2 regions of the Streptomyces sp. NPDC041814 genome follow, and region 2 is predicted to be linked to the other one. Evidence: riboswitches for the same ligand, from Rfam matches in the RefSeq annotation. Region 2 holds a riboswitch; the other holds the start of a gene.
What was found. A riboswitch is a leader RNA that binds a small molecule or an ion and turns the genes downstream of it on or off. The one in region 2 is predicted to bind glycine.
Positions count from the first base shown of each region.

Region 1: linked by a shared signal. The riboswitch ahead of gcvP (aminomethyl-transferring glycine dehydrogenase) and the one ahead of gcvT (glycine cleavage system aminomethyltransferase GcvT) in region 2 are both predicted to bind glycine.

Region 1 is NZ_JBVJAM010000014.1:219,107-225,351, forward strand. It holds gene gcvP (aminomethyl-transferring glycine dehydrogenase) at 1-2,142, opposite strand, end outside; glycine riboswitch at 2,336-2,433, opposite strand; gene ACZ6C6_RS30035 (PRC-barrel domain-containing protein) at 2,550-2,918, shown strand; gene ACZ6C6_RS30040 (DNA polymerase IV) at 2,843-4,309, opposite strand; gene ACZ6C6_RS30045 (MerR family transcriptional regulator) at 4,399-5,016, opposite strand; gene ACZ6C6_RS30050 (bifunctional nuclease family protein) at 5,184-5,660, opposite strand; gene ftsR (transcriptional regulator FtsR) at 5,714-6,245, opposite strand, start outside.
Region 2 is NZ_JBVJAM010000003.1:106,529-112,773, forward strand. It holds gene ACZ6C6_RS10180 (enhanced serine sensitivity protein SseB C-terminal domain-containing protein) at 1-697, opposite strand, end outside; gene ACZ6C6_RS10185 (enhanced serine sensitivity protein SseB) at 811-1,581, opposite strand; gene ACZ6C6_RS10190 (AAA family ATPase) at 1,707-2,390, opposite strand; glycine riboswitch at 2,575-2,668, shown strand; gene gcvT (glycine cleavage system aminomethyltransferase GcvT) at 2,813-3,928, shown strand; gene gcvH (glycine cleavage system protein GcvH) at 4,031-4,408, shown strand; gene glyA (serine hydroxymethyltransferase) at 4,428-5,687, shown strand; gene ACZ6C6_RS10210 (L-serine ammonia-lyase) at 5,853-6,245, shown strand, end outside.

The DNA of each region.
Region 1 (6,245 bases), on a different contig from region 2:
CGGGATGCAGAAGGTCTTGTGCAGGTTGAGGTGCGAGACGTCGCCGCCGAACCGGCCGGGCTTGGCCAGGCCGACCAGCGCGTTGAGGTTGGCGCCGTCGACGTACACCTGGCCGCCGGCGTCGTGCACCTCGGCGCAGATGTCGGCGACGTGCTCCTCGAAGACACCGTGCGTCGACGGGTAGGTGATCATGAGCACGGCCAGCTCGTCACGGTGCTGCGCGATCTTGGCGCGCAGGTCCTCGATGTCGACCTCGCCGTCGTCGGCGGTCTTGACGACGACCACCTTCATGCCTGCCATCACGGCGCTCGCGGCGTTGGTGCCGTGCGCGGAGGACGGGATCAGACACACGGTCCGGTTCTCGTCGCCGTTGGCGCGGTGGTACGCGCGGACGGCCAGCAGCCCCGCGAACTCACCCTGCGATCCGGCGTTCGGCTGGAGGGACACCGCGTCGTAACCGGTGACCTCGGCCAGCCGCTCCTCCAGCTCGCGGATCAGCGTCAGGAAGCCCTGCGCCTGCTCGGCGGGCGCGAACGGGTGCAGCGCCCCGAACTCGGGCCAGGTGATGGACTCCATCTCAGCGGTCGCGTTCAGCTTCATCGTGCAGGAGCCGAGCGGGATCATGCCGCGGTCCAGCGCGTAGTCGCGGTCGGCGAGCTTGCGCAGGTAGCGCAGCATCGCGGTCTCGGACCGGTGCTGGTGGAAGACCGGGTGGGTGAGGATCGCGTCCGTGCGCAGCAGCGCCTCGGGCAGCGCGTCCTCGGTGGTGGCGTCCAGCGCCTCGACGTCCCCGTCGGCACCGAAGGCGGCCCAGACGGCGGCGACCTGGGTGCGGGTCGTCGTCTCGTCACAGGCCAGCGACACGGTGTCGGCGTCGACCAGGCGCAGGTTGACCCCGTGCTCCCGGGCATCGGCGACGACCTCGCCCGCCCGGCCGGGGACGCGGACGGTGAGCGTGTCGAAGTAGGAGCCGGTCACCACGTCGATCCCGGCGGCGCGCAGGCCCTCGGCGAGGATCGCGGCGTAGCGGTGGGTGCGCCGGGCGATCGTGCGCAGGCCCTCGGGGCCGTGGTAGACGGCGTACATGCCGGCCATGACGGCGAGCAGCACCTGCGCGGTGCAGATGTTGCTGGTGGCCTTCTCGCGGCGGATGTGCTGCTCGCGGGTCTGGAGGGCCAGGCGGTACGCCTTGTTGCCGTCGGCGTCCACGGAGACACCGACCAGGCGGCCGGGCAGGCTGCGGGCGAACTTGTCGCGGACCGCCATGTAGCCGGCGTGCGGACCGCCGAAGCCCATCGGGACGCCGAAGCGCTGCGTGGTGCCGACGGCGATGTCGGCGCCCAGCTCGCCGGGCGAGGTGAGCAGCGTGAGGGCCAGCAGGTCGGCGGCGACGGTGACGATCGCACCCAGTTCGTGCGCCCGGTCGATCACGGGCTTGAGGTCCCGGACGGCCCCGGAGGCGCCGGGGTACTGGAGGAGCACGCCGAAGACGCCGCGCTCGGCGACCTCGGCCGGGATGCCGTCGGTGAGGTCGGCGACGACGACCTCGACGCCGGTCGGTTCGGCGCGGGTCTCGATGACGGCCACGGTCTGCGGCAGGGTGTCGGCGTCGACCAGGAAGACGCCGTTCTTGACCTTGCCGACGCGCCGGGCGAGCGCCATGGCCTCGGCGGCGGCGGTGCCCTCGTCCAGCAGCGAGGCGCCGGAGGTGGGCAGACCGGTGAGCTCGGCGACCATCGTCTGGAAGTTCAGGAGGGCTTCGAGACGGCCCTGCGAGATCTCGGGCTGGTACGGCGTGTACGCCGTGTACCAGGCGGGGTTCTCCATGACGTTGCGCAGGATCACCGGCGGGGTGAACGTGCCGTAGTAGCCGAGCCCGATCATCGGTGCGAGGACCTGGTTGCGGTCGGCGAGCAGGCGGAGTTCGGCCAGCACCTCGGCCTCGGTCCGGGCCCCCGGCAGGGCCAGCGCCTCGGCGCTCTTGATCACGTCGGGCACGGCGGCAGCGGTCAGCTCGTCCAGCGAGCCGTAACCGACCTGGGCGAGCATCTTCGCCTGCGCCTCGGCATCGGGGCCGATGTGGCGCTGCTCGAATGGAATGCCCTGTTCCAGCTGCGTGAGCGGGGTGCGACGGGGGGTCATGGTGGAGGCCTCCTGGTCTGTCACGACCTGCGAGGGGCACCGCGGCGCCGGGTGCCCTGATGGCCTCCCCCTCTGTCATCTCAACCTGAGAGCTTCACCGGCACCTCGCGGGCGCCGGCTTTCACCGTCGGTGAGGGAGAGGCTCCGTGCGACCCATCGGCCGCGCGCAACCCGCCCTGCTTTCCAGAGTGACCTCGTCCGTGCGGTACGGGGGCCTGAGAGATTCCGGGGAGGATTTGCTCCTTCGGCGTCCTCCGGATGGGCTCCGGACGACTCTCCCGCACGGGGTCAGCAGCCATGACCAGCCTACCAGCGGGGTACACGACGAGAATTCTCGAGTGGCCAAGACCACGGAACTGCATTTCTGTAGTCCCTGTGGACCAGCCGCGACCAGTGTGGGAGGGACCGTGCAGACCGACATCGACCCGCGCAGCCTGATCGGCCGCAAGGCCTTCGACCGCAAGGGCACCAAGATCGGCACCGTGGACGAGGTGTACCTCGATGACGCGACCGGGGTGCCGGAATGGGCGGCCGTGCGCACCGGGCTCTTCAGCCGTGACGCCTTCGTCCCGCTGGAGCCCAGCCAGTTCGTGGACGACACCCTGCGCGTCCCCTTCGACCGCGCGCTGATCAAGGACGCGCCCGACTTCGGCGTGGGCCGCCACCTCTCCCCCGAGCAGGAGCTCCAGCTCTACCGGCACTACGGGCTGGACGCCGCCCCCGGCGCCCCGGCCCCGGACCGCGACTTCGGCCGGCTGGCGGGCCAGGAGGAGTAGTCCGGCGGGTCCGGCACGAGCGGCAGGGGGTCGGTGGCCCGCAGCGCGGGGTCGTCCACGCGGAACGTACGCACCCGGCCGGGTGCCGTCGCCCCCGGTTCCTCGAACCGCACGGTGACCCGCCCGACCCCGCTCCCCTGCACCCACCCGCGTCCGTGGACCTCGTGGTGCACGTCCTGCCCGGCGGGCCAGCGGCGCGCCGCGAGCTGCTCGGCGGCCTCCTCAGGCCCGGGCCCGTCGTCCGCCGCCCCGTCGCGGGCACCGGAGGCCTCCTGCGACGGCGCCCCGTCCTCGACCGGTAGGGCCGCCGCCCGCTCACCGGCGGCCTGGGCGAACAGGTCCTCCTGGGTGTAGTCGGCGAGTCCCGTGACCCCGACTCCCAGCAGTCGCACCCCGCCCGTGGTGTCCACGGCCTCCAGGAGCCGGGCGGCGGCCTCGCGGACGACGGACGGGTCGTCCGTGGGGCCGCGCAGTGTCTCGGAGCGGGTCAGCGTGGAGAAGTCGTACCGGCGCACCTTCAGCACCACCGTGCGCCCGGAGCGCCCCGCGCCCCGCAGCCGCTGGACGCACCGGTCGGCCAGCCGCTCCACCTCGGTGCGCACCCGGACGCGGTCGTGCAGGTCCACCTCGAAGGTGTCCTCGACGGAGACGGACTTCGCGTCGCGCTCCGCGACCACGGGCCGGTCATCGAAGCCGAAGGCCATGCGGTGCAGCGCGGCGCCGTGCGCCTTGCCCAGCAGCCGTACCAGCTCCGCCTCGCCCGCCTCGGCGAGGTCGTTGACCGTGGTCATGCCGGCGCGGCGCAGATGGTCCGCCGTGGCGGGGCCGACACCGGGCAGGGTGCGCACCGGCAAGGGCGCGAGGTGGGCCCGCTCGGTGCCGGGCTCGATCAGGCGCATCCCGTCGGGCTTGGCCTCCTCGGAGGCGATCTTCGCAAGCATCTTGGAGCCGGCCAGCCCGACTGATCCGCTCAGTCCGGTCACCGCCTGGATGGCCTCGCGCAGTTCCCGGCCGATCGCCAGGGCGGAGGCGGTGTCGTCGGCGGTGCCGCCCGCTTCGAGGTCCACGAAGGCTTCGTCCAGGCTCAGCGGTTCCACCAGGGGCGAGAGCCGGCCCAGCAGTTCCATGACCTGCTCGCTCACCGAGCGGTACAACGCAAAGCGCGGGACCAGATAGGCGGCGTTCGGCGCGAGACGCCTGGCCTGGGCGATCGGCATCGCCGAGTGCACCCCGAAGCGCCGGGCCTCGTACGAGGCGGTCGCGACGACCCCGCGCCAGCCGAGGCCGCCCACCACGACCGGTTTGCCGCGCAGGCTCGGCTTCGCCGCCTGCTCCGCGGAGGCGTAGAAGGCATCCATGTCCAGATGCAGGATGGTGGGCGCGGCTCTCACACCGCCGATGCTGCCCTACGGCACTGACAATCGCCGCGTCGTCACGGCTATCGGCCACGATTCCCGGCCCCGGGGGCGCCGGCGGCGGCTCACACGGCCCGGTTGCGGCGCCGCGCGAGCTCGTCGGCCGGGTTGTGCCCGATCAGCGTCTCGCCGGTGTCCACACGCTCCCCGTGCAGCTGCGAGAGCGCCGCGTCCACGTCCCGCCAGACGACTCCGACAGCGATACCGAAGACGCCCTGGCCGCCCTGGAGCAGGTCGACGACCTCGGCGGGCGAGGAGCACTCGTAGACCGTGGCCCCGTCGCTCATCAGCGTCATCCGCTCCAGGTCCTGGAAGCCGCGGGCCCGGAGGTGCTGGACGGTGGTCCGGATGTTCTGGAGCGCCACGCCCGTGTCGAGGAAGCGCTTCACGATCTTCAGCAGGACGACGTCCCGGAAGCTGTAGAGCCGCTGAGTGCCCGACCCGTACGCCGGACGGACGCTCGGCTCCACGAGGCCCGTGCGCGCCCAGTAGTCCAGTTGCCGGTACGTGATCCCCGCCGCCGCGCACGCTGTCGGCCCGCGGTAACCGATGTCGTCGGCCGATGCCACGCCGTCCCCCGCCACCGCAGCCGGCGCAGCCGACTGCCTGATGGTCCGGCCGGCCGTACTCCCCTGCTGCGGATACGGCGCACCCGCTGCCGTACCGTCGCCGCTGCTTCTCACGCCGACCTCCGTCCTTGACCTGCCCACTCGAAGGTAGGCAGTCACCCGGGGTGCGTCAACGATCGCCACACTCGGCACGCCGAGTGATAATCACCCTGAGGGTGGTTTCGCGTGACCGTTGACGGGGAAAGGCTCACCGGATGCGCCGGTGGCCACCGCCAAAGACGTCACTGGCTGTTGTTCGTCCCGAAGTCCTCCGGAGAGATCTGGTCGAGGAATTCGCGGAACTTCTCCACCTCGTCCTCCTGCTCGTCGGGGATCGCGATCCCCGCGTCGTCCAGCACCCCGTCACTGCCGTAGATCGGCGCGCCGGTGCGCAGGGCGAGGGCTATGGCGTCGGAAGGCCGCGCGCTCACCTCGACACCGCCGGCGAAGACCAGCTCCGCGTAGAAAACCCCTTCGCGGAGGTCCGTGATCCGGACCTCGGTGAGCTCCTGGCCGACGGCCTCAAGCACATCCTTGAAGAGATCATGGGTCAGCGGCCTGGCCGGAGCCATGCCCTGCTGTGCGAAGGCGATCGCGGTCGCCTCACCAGGACCGATCCAAATGGGGAGGTACCGGTCGCCTCCCACTTCACGCAGGAGCACGATCGGTTGGTTGGAGGGCATTTCCACCCGGACACCCACAACGTCGAGCTCGTTCACACAGCAACCCTAGGACGTGCTCGGCAGGTTTGGGTAGTCGGGCTCGTCCGCCTTCAGCGCAGCCGCACCTGCAGAGCCGTCTGCACGAGCGCGGAGTGCAGCCGTACGGACAGCTCCGCCAGCTCCTTCGCGGTCGCCTCCGCATGCGCTCTGGTCTGGGGATTCCGGTGCCGACGCAGCGGAGCGACCATCTGCTCGATGAGCCCGGCCTCCCGGTCGGCGGCGGCCCGTACGGCCCTGAGGTGACGAGGTTCCAGACCGAATCGCCCCAGTTCCGCCACAAGCCTGGCGACGGTCACCATGTCGGCGTCGTAGCCGCCGTCCGCCGCGGGGACGACCAGGCCGTACGACTCCCAGTCGTCCAGCTCGCTCTCGGTGACCTCGGCGGCCACCAGGAGCTCGGCGCGGCCGATCCGGGCGGCCGTGGCCCGGCCCGGCACCCCGGCCGGCTCACCGTCCGCCTGCCGGGGCTCCCCGTCGGGCGACGGCAGGGCGACCTGCTCGCCGCGGGCGAGGGCGTCCAGATGTTCGCGGATGACCTTCAGCGGCAGGTAGTGGTCCCGCTGCATCCGGAGCACTTGGGCG
Region 2 (6,245 bases):
AGTTGACGCGCAGCCACATCGCGACCGGGTCGTACTCGTCGGACATCGCGACCGTGGAGACCGGCAGGCCCTCGGGGACTGCGCCGACCGACTGGCGCATCATCGCGCGGACCGCGTCGACGGACGGCCGGCTCATGTCGTACAGGTCGAGGCCGACGGCGAGGTACGGGACGCCGAGCGCGGGCTGCACCCAGGCGCGGCGCAGTGAGCGGATCGCAGGGGTGTGGTGGGCGTTCTGCGTGAGCTGGGCGTAGAACTGCGGGATGTCGACGGCGGGTTCGCTGATCCGCAGCGGCCCGGCGGGCATCCGGTCCAGGCCGGTCGCGATGCGGCGCAGGTCCAGCCAGGGGACGCCGACGCCGCCGCCCGGGGCGTGCGGATTGAGCCAGACGCCCCAGCGGTCGGGATAGAGGGAGCGCGCGATGTCCAGTCCGGCGACGACCTCGTGGTCCCGGCTCCAGCCGCTGGCGGTGAGCTCCTGGGCGGAGGTGACGCACGGGGCGTAGCCGAGGCCGTCGACCTCCATGTTCCCGTACTGGGCGTCGGGGGCGCCGGGGCGGCCGTGCCACAGGAGCATCCAGACCCGGCCGGACGCCAGGGCCTGGAGCAGCGCCTCGTACGCGTCGTAGCGCCCGGGCGCGACCTGTCGCAGCATGTGCTCGACCTGACCGGCCGCCGCGGTGCCTGACGCACTCACCCTGGTCCCGCCCCTCGTAGATCCTCTGCTTCGGCCACCGGGCATCGGCCTTCAGCCATCAAACCAGCTTATGCGGCCACGCTGTCACCGGCTTGACGCCGCGGCCCTCCCCGTTACTGCGGGGCGCGCGTGTAGAAGGGCCGCACCCGCTCGCGCATCCAGTCGGCGACCGGGTCCTGCGCCACGTCGAGGAGGACGAGGTTGACCGGCCACGGCACCGCGACGCGGCCCAGTGCCCGGCCCAGGGCGTCCATCGGGGCGCTCTGCCCGGCGCCGTCCCAGGTGGAGAACTCGACGCCGACGAAGAGCACGGGGTCGTCGCCCTCGATGCTGGCCAGGACCCGGCGGGCGGTGCGGACGACGCCGCTCTCCTGGAACTCGCCCGCGGCGGCGGCCAGGAAGTCGACGGGCTCCTCCTTCCAGTCCGGCTCGTACAGCCGGACCCGGCCCCCGGTCGCGGGGCCGTCGAGCGGGCTGCGCCCGGCCCGGCACAGTTCGGCGACGGCCGGCGGGGGCAGCGGCAGGCCGACGGCGCCGCCCGGGTTGACGGCGATGCCCAGCTGCGGGGGCAGCCCGCGGGCGAACTCGACGGCGGGGGCGACGGTGAAGGACATCCGGTCGCCGACACAGGTGAGGAACTGGTGCTCGGAGCTGTAGACGGGGACGTACGCGGCGCCGTCGATCTCCATCGCGGGCAGGTCGAGGTCCCGGGCGTCGGGTCCGCCGCCGTTGGGCAAGGGCACCCAGACATGGCTGCGGCCCAGCACCTCCAGCAGGCGCCCGCCCGCCTCCGGGGTGCCGAGCGAGGCGCCCAGCACCTCTTCGAGTTCGTTGGCCGGCCAGCCGCCCTGCGGCAGGCTCCCGGCCTGTGCCGGAATGTCCACTGCTTCCCTCTCGCCCCGTTGCCGTGCAGCAAGAGGGTACGGCCTCGCCGGGCGTCCGTCGCTCCCCGGGGCTGTCCGGAAACCGCTGGTGCCCGGCTACTGTCCGGCCGTTGGACGGTCCGTTTTCAGCCGTCGGTCTGTGCGTCTGCGAACGTGATGCGCGTGAGCGCCCCGGCCGCCTCGCGGTCGAGCAGCACCGCCGAGGCGCAGCCCCGCGGCAGCAGCCCGGCCTCGGTGTCGCGCAGCAGCCGCCCCACGGCTCTGCGGTGCCGGGCGAACGCGTACGCGGAGACGCCCCGGCCGCGCTCGCGCTGGCCCGCGCGCGCGGTCCGGGCGGAGACGTCGAGCAGGACCAGGTGCAGACCGCCGCCCCGGCGCCGGGCATGGCGGGCGAGCAGGGCGCGGACCCAGCTCTGCGTACCGCAGTCGTGCACGACGACGGAGGCGCCGGAGCGCAGCACCCGCCGCAGGCCCCGGTAGTGGGCGAGGCGGACGAGTGGGCGGTAGAGGGCGTACGGGAGTAAGCGGGGCATCCGGCGGGCCCAGCGGTCCCGGGTGTCCTGGGAGTCGACCGCGTGCGCCGGGGCGGTGCGGGAGATCAGCGTGGACTTGCCGCTGCCGGGGAGCCCGGAGACGACCACGACGTCCCCGGCGGCGAAGCGCAGGGTGCGCGGGCCGCGTCCCGCCCGGCCGCGCAGGTCCCGGACGACGGGCGGGTGTGTGCCCACCGCCCGCCGGGGCGGTGAGCCGGACTGTGCGGGCAGCGCGGTGCTCGTGGTTCCCGCGGTCGTCGCGTAGCGCAACGTCATCGCCTCCCCCTGGCCGTACGGCCGACGCGTGCAGGACCGATACCTACCCCCGAAGTGTAAAGAAAAGGTAATGCGGCACAACCGTCCGACCCGCCGCGGAAGCGTGACGGGCCCCACCGGTCCCGGGGGCCCGCTCCCCCGGAATGCGTGCGATGATGACCCCGCCAACTGCATACAGGCCGCTTGAATCCGCGCGGGAGAGTCCCGGTCACCGTGCCGGGCGCCGAAGGAGCAAGATCCTCCCTTGAATCTCTCAGGCCCCGTACCGCGTGGATGAGGCAGATCTGAAAAGCGAGCCGCCCGGCGGCTCCACCCAAGGTGCAAGCCGAACCCCCGCGGGGCCTCTCGGCGAACCTCTCAGGTTCCGATGACAGATGGGGAGGGATCGTCCTCGCCGTCGTCATGCCCTGGGAGTCCGTTTCATGAGCAGCACCCCCCGTCTGACAGCCCTCGACGCCCTGCACCGGTCGCTGGGCGCCACCATGACCGACTTCGCGGGCTGGGACATGCCGCTGCGGTACGCCAGTGAGCGCGACGAGCACAACGCCGTCCGCACGAAGGCCGGCCTCTTCGACCTGTCCCACATGGGCGAGATCACGGTCACCGGTCCGCAGGCCGTGGACCTGCTGAACTACGCGCTGGTCGGCAACATCGGCACGGTCTCGACCGGCCGGGCCCGCTACACGATGATCTGCGCCGAGGACGGCGGCATCCTGGACGACCTGATCGTCTACCGCCTCCAGGACACGGAGTACATGGTCGTCGCCAACGCCGGCAACGCCCAGCTGGTGCTCGACACGCTCACCGAGCGGGCCGCGGGCTTCGACGCCGAGGTGCGCGACGACCGCGACGCCTACGCGCTGCTCGCCGTGCAGGGACCCGAGTCCCCGGCGATCCTCGCGGCGGTGACCGACGCCGACCTGGACGGCCTGAAGTACTACGCCGGACTGCCCGGCACCGTCGCCGGGGTCCCCGCGCTGATCGCCCGTACCGGCTACACCGGCGAGGACGGCTTCGAGCTGTTCGTCGCGCCCGGCCACGCCGAGCAGCTGTGGAAGGCGCTCACCGAGGCGGGCGCCGCGCACGGCCTGATCCCGTGCGGCCTCTCCTGCCGTGACACGCTGCGCCTGGAGGCGGGCATGCCGCTGTACGGGCACGAGCTGACGACCTCGCTGACCCCGTTCGACGCCGGGCTCGGCCGGGTCGTGAAGTTCGAGAAGGACGGCGACTTCGTCGGCCGCAAGGCGCTGGAGGCCGCCGCGGAGCGCGCCGAGACCGCCCCGCCCCGCAAGCTCGTCGGGCTGGTCGCCGAGGGCCGCCGGGTGCCGCGCGCCGGATTCCCGGTCGTCGCCGGCGGTCAGGTCATCGGCGAGGTCACCTCGGGCGCCCCCTCCCCCACGCTGGGCAAGCCGATCGCCATGGCGTACGTCGACGCGGCGCACGCCGAGCCGGGCACCGCCGGAGTCGCGGTGGAGATCCGAGGCAGCCACGAGCCGTACGAGGTCGTGGCGCTCCCCTTCTACAAGCGCAAGAAGTAGAACCGTAGGAACCCGGCCGGTGCCGCGTACGTGACGCGGTCCCGTCTCACACCGTAAGACCACCGTTCATCCGCACTCCCCGCGTACAGGAGAATTCAGACCATGAGCAACCCCCAGCAGCTGCGGTACAGCAAGGAGCACGAGTGGCTGTCGCCCGCCGAGGACGGCGTGTCCACCGTCGGCATCACCGAGCACGCGGCCAACGCGCTCGGTGACGTCGTCTACGCGCAGCTCCCCGAGGTCGGTGACAAGGTGACCGCGGGCGAGACCTGCGGCGAGCTGGAGTCGACCAAGTCGGTCAGCGACCTCTACTCCCCGGTGACCGGTGAGATCACGGAGTCCAACCAGGCCGTCGTGGACGACCCGTCGCTGGTCAACTCCGCTCCGTTCGAAGGCGGCTGGCTGTTCAAGGTACGTGTCGCGGAGGAGCCGAAGGACCTGCTCTCCGCCGACGAGTACACCGAGTTCTCCGGCAACTGAGACCCCAAGGGACCACCTGATGTCGCTTCTCAACTCCTCCCTCCACGAGCTGGACCCGGACGTCGCCGCCGCCGTCGACGCCGAGCTCCTGCGCCAGCAGTCCACGCTCGAAATGATCGCCTCGGAGAACTTCGCTCCGGTCGCCGTCATGGAGGCACAGGGCTCCGTCCTGACCAACAAGTACGCCGAGGGCTACCCCGGCCGCCGCTACTACGGCGGCTGTGAGCACGTCGACGTGGTCGAGCAGATCGCGATCGACCGGATCAAGGCGCTCTTCGGCGCCGAGGCCGCGAACGTCCAGCCGCACTCCGGTGCGCAGGCGAACGCCGCCGCGATGTTCGCGCTGCTGAAGCCGGGCGACACGATCATGGGCCTGAATCTGGCGCACGGCGGTCACCTGACCCACGGCATGAAGATCAACTTCTCCGGCAAGCTCTACAACGTGGTCCCGTACCACGTGGACGACACCGGTGTCGTGGACATGGCCGAGGTCGAGCGCCTGGCCAAGGAGTCCAAGCCGCAGCTGATCGTCGCCGGCTGGTCCGCCTACCCGCGTCAGCTGGACTTCGCCGCCTTCCGCCGCATCGCGGACGAGGTCGGCGCGTACCTGATGGTCGACATGGCGCACTTCGCCGGTCTGGTCGCCGCGGGCCTGCACCCCAACCCGGTGCCGCACGCCCACGTCGTCACCACCACCACGCACAAGACCCTCGGCGGTCCGCGCGGCGGTGTGATCCTCTCCACCCAGGAGCTCGCCAAGAAGATCAACTCGGCGGTCTTCCCGGGTCAGCAGGGCGGCCCGCTGGAGCACGTGATCGCGGCCAAGGCGGTCTCATTCAAGGTCGCGGCGGGCGAGGAGTTCAAGGAGCGCCAGCAGCGCACCCTGGAAGGCGCCCGCATCCTGGCCGAGCGCCTGGTCCAGCCGGACGTCACCGAGGCCGGCGTCTCCGTGCTGTCCGGCGGCACCGACGTGCACCTGGTCCTGGTGGACCTGCGCAACTCCGAGCTGGACGGCCAGCAGGCCGAGGACCGGCTGCACGAGCTGGGCATCACGGTCAACCGGAACGCCATCCCCAACGACCCGCGGCCGCCGATGGTCACCTCGGGCCTGCGGATCGGCACCCCGGCCCTGGCCACCCGCGGATTCCGGGCGGAGGACTTCACCGAGGTCGCGGAGATCATCGCGTCCGCCCTCAAGCCGTCCTACGACGCGGACGACCTGAAGGCCCGGGTCGCCGCGCTCGCCGAGAAGTTCCCGCTGTACCCCGGCCTGAAGTAGCCGACCCGGCGCATTCGCGCCTCCGGGAGGGGCACCCGCACACTGAACAGTGGGCGGGTGCCCCGTCCCTTGTCCCCCGCTTTGTCTCATTGCACTCCGGGCCGTCCCGCCCGTACCGCACCACCCGGCAGACAACGGCGTCTACCAACCCTTAGGAGTCACCCCGTGGCCATCTCGGTCTTCGACCTGTTCTCGATCGGCATCGGCCCGTCCAGCTCCCATACGGTCGGCCCCATGCGCGCCGCCCGCATGTTCGCGCGCCGCCTGAAGAACGAGGGCCTGCTCGCCCACACCGCATCCGTCCGGGCCGAGCTGTACGGCTCCCTCGGCGCCACCGGCCACGGCCACGGCACCCCCAAGGCGGTCCTGCTCGGCCTGGAGGGCGAGTCCCCGCGCACCGTGGACGTCGAGACGGCCGACGAGCGGGTCGAGGCGATCCGCACCGGCGGCCGGATCAACCTCCTCGGTATGCACGAGATCCCCTTCGACGCCGACGAGCAGCTGATTCTGCACCGCCGCAAGGCGCTCCCGTACCACGCCAACGGCATGACCGTCTTC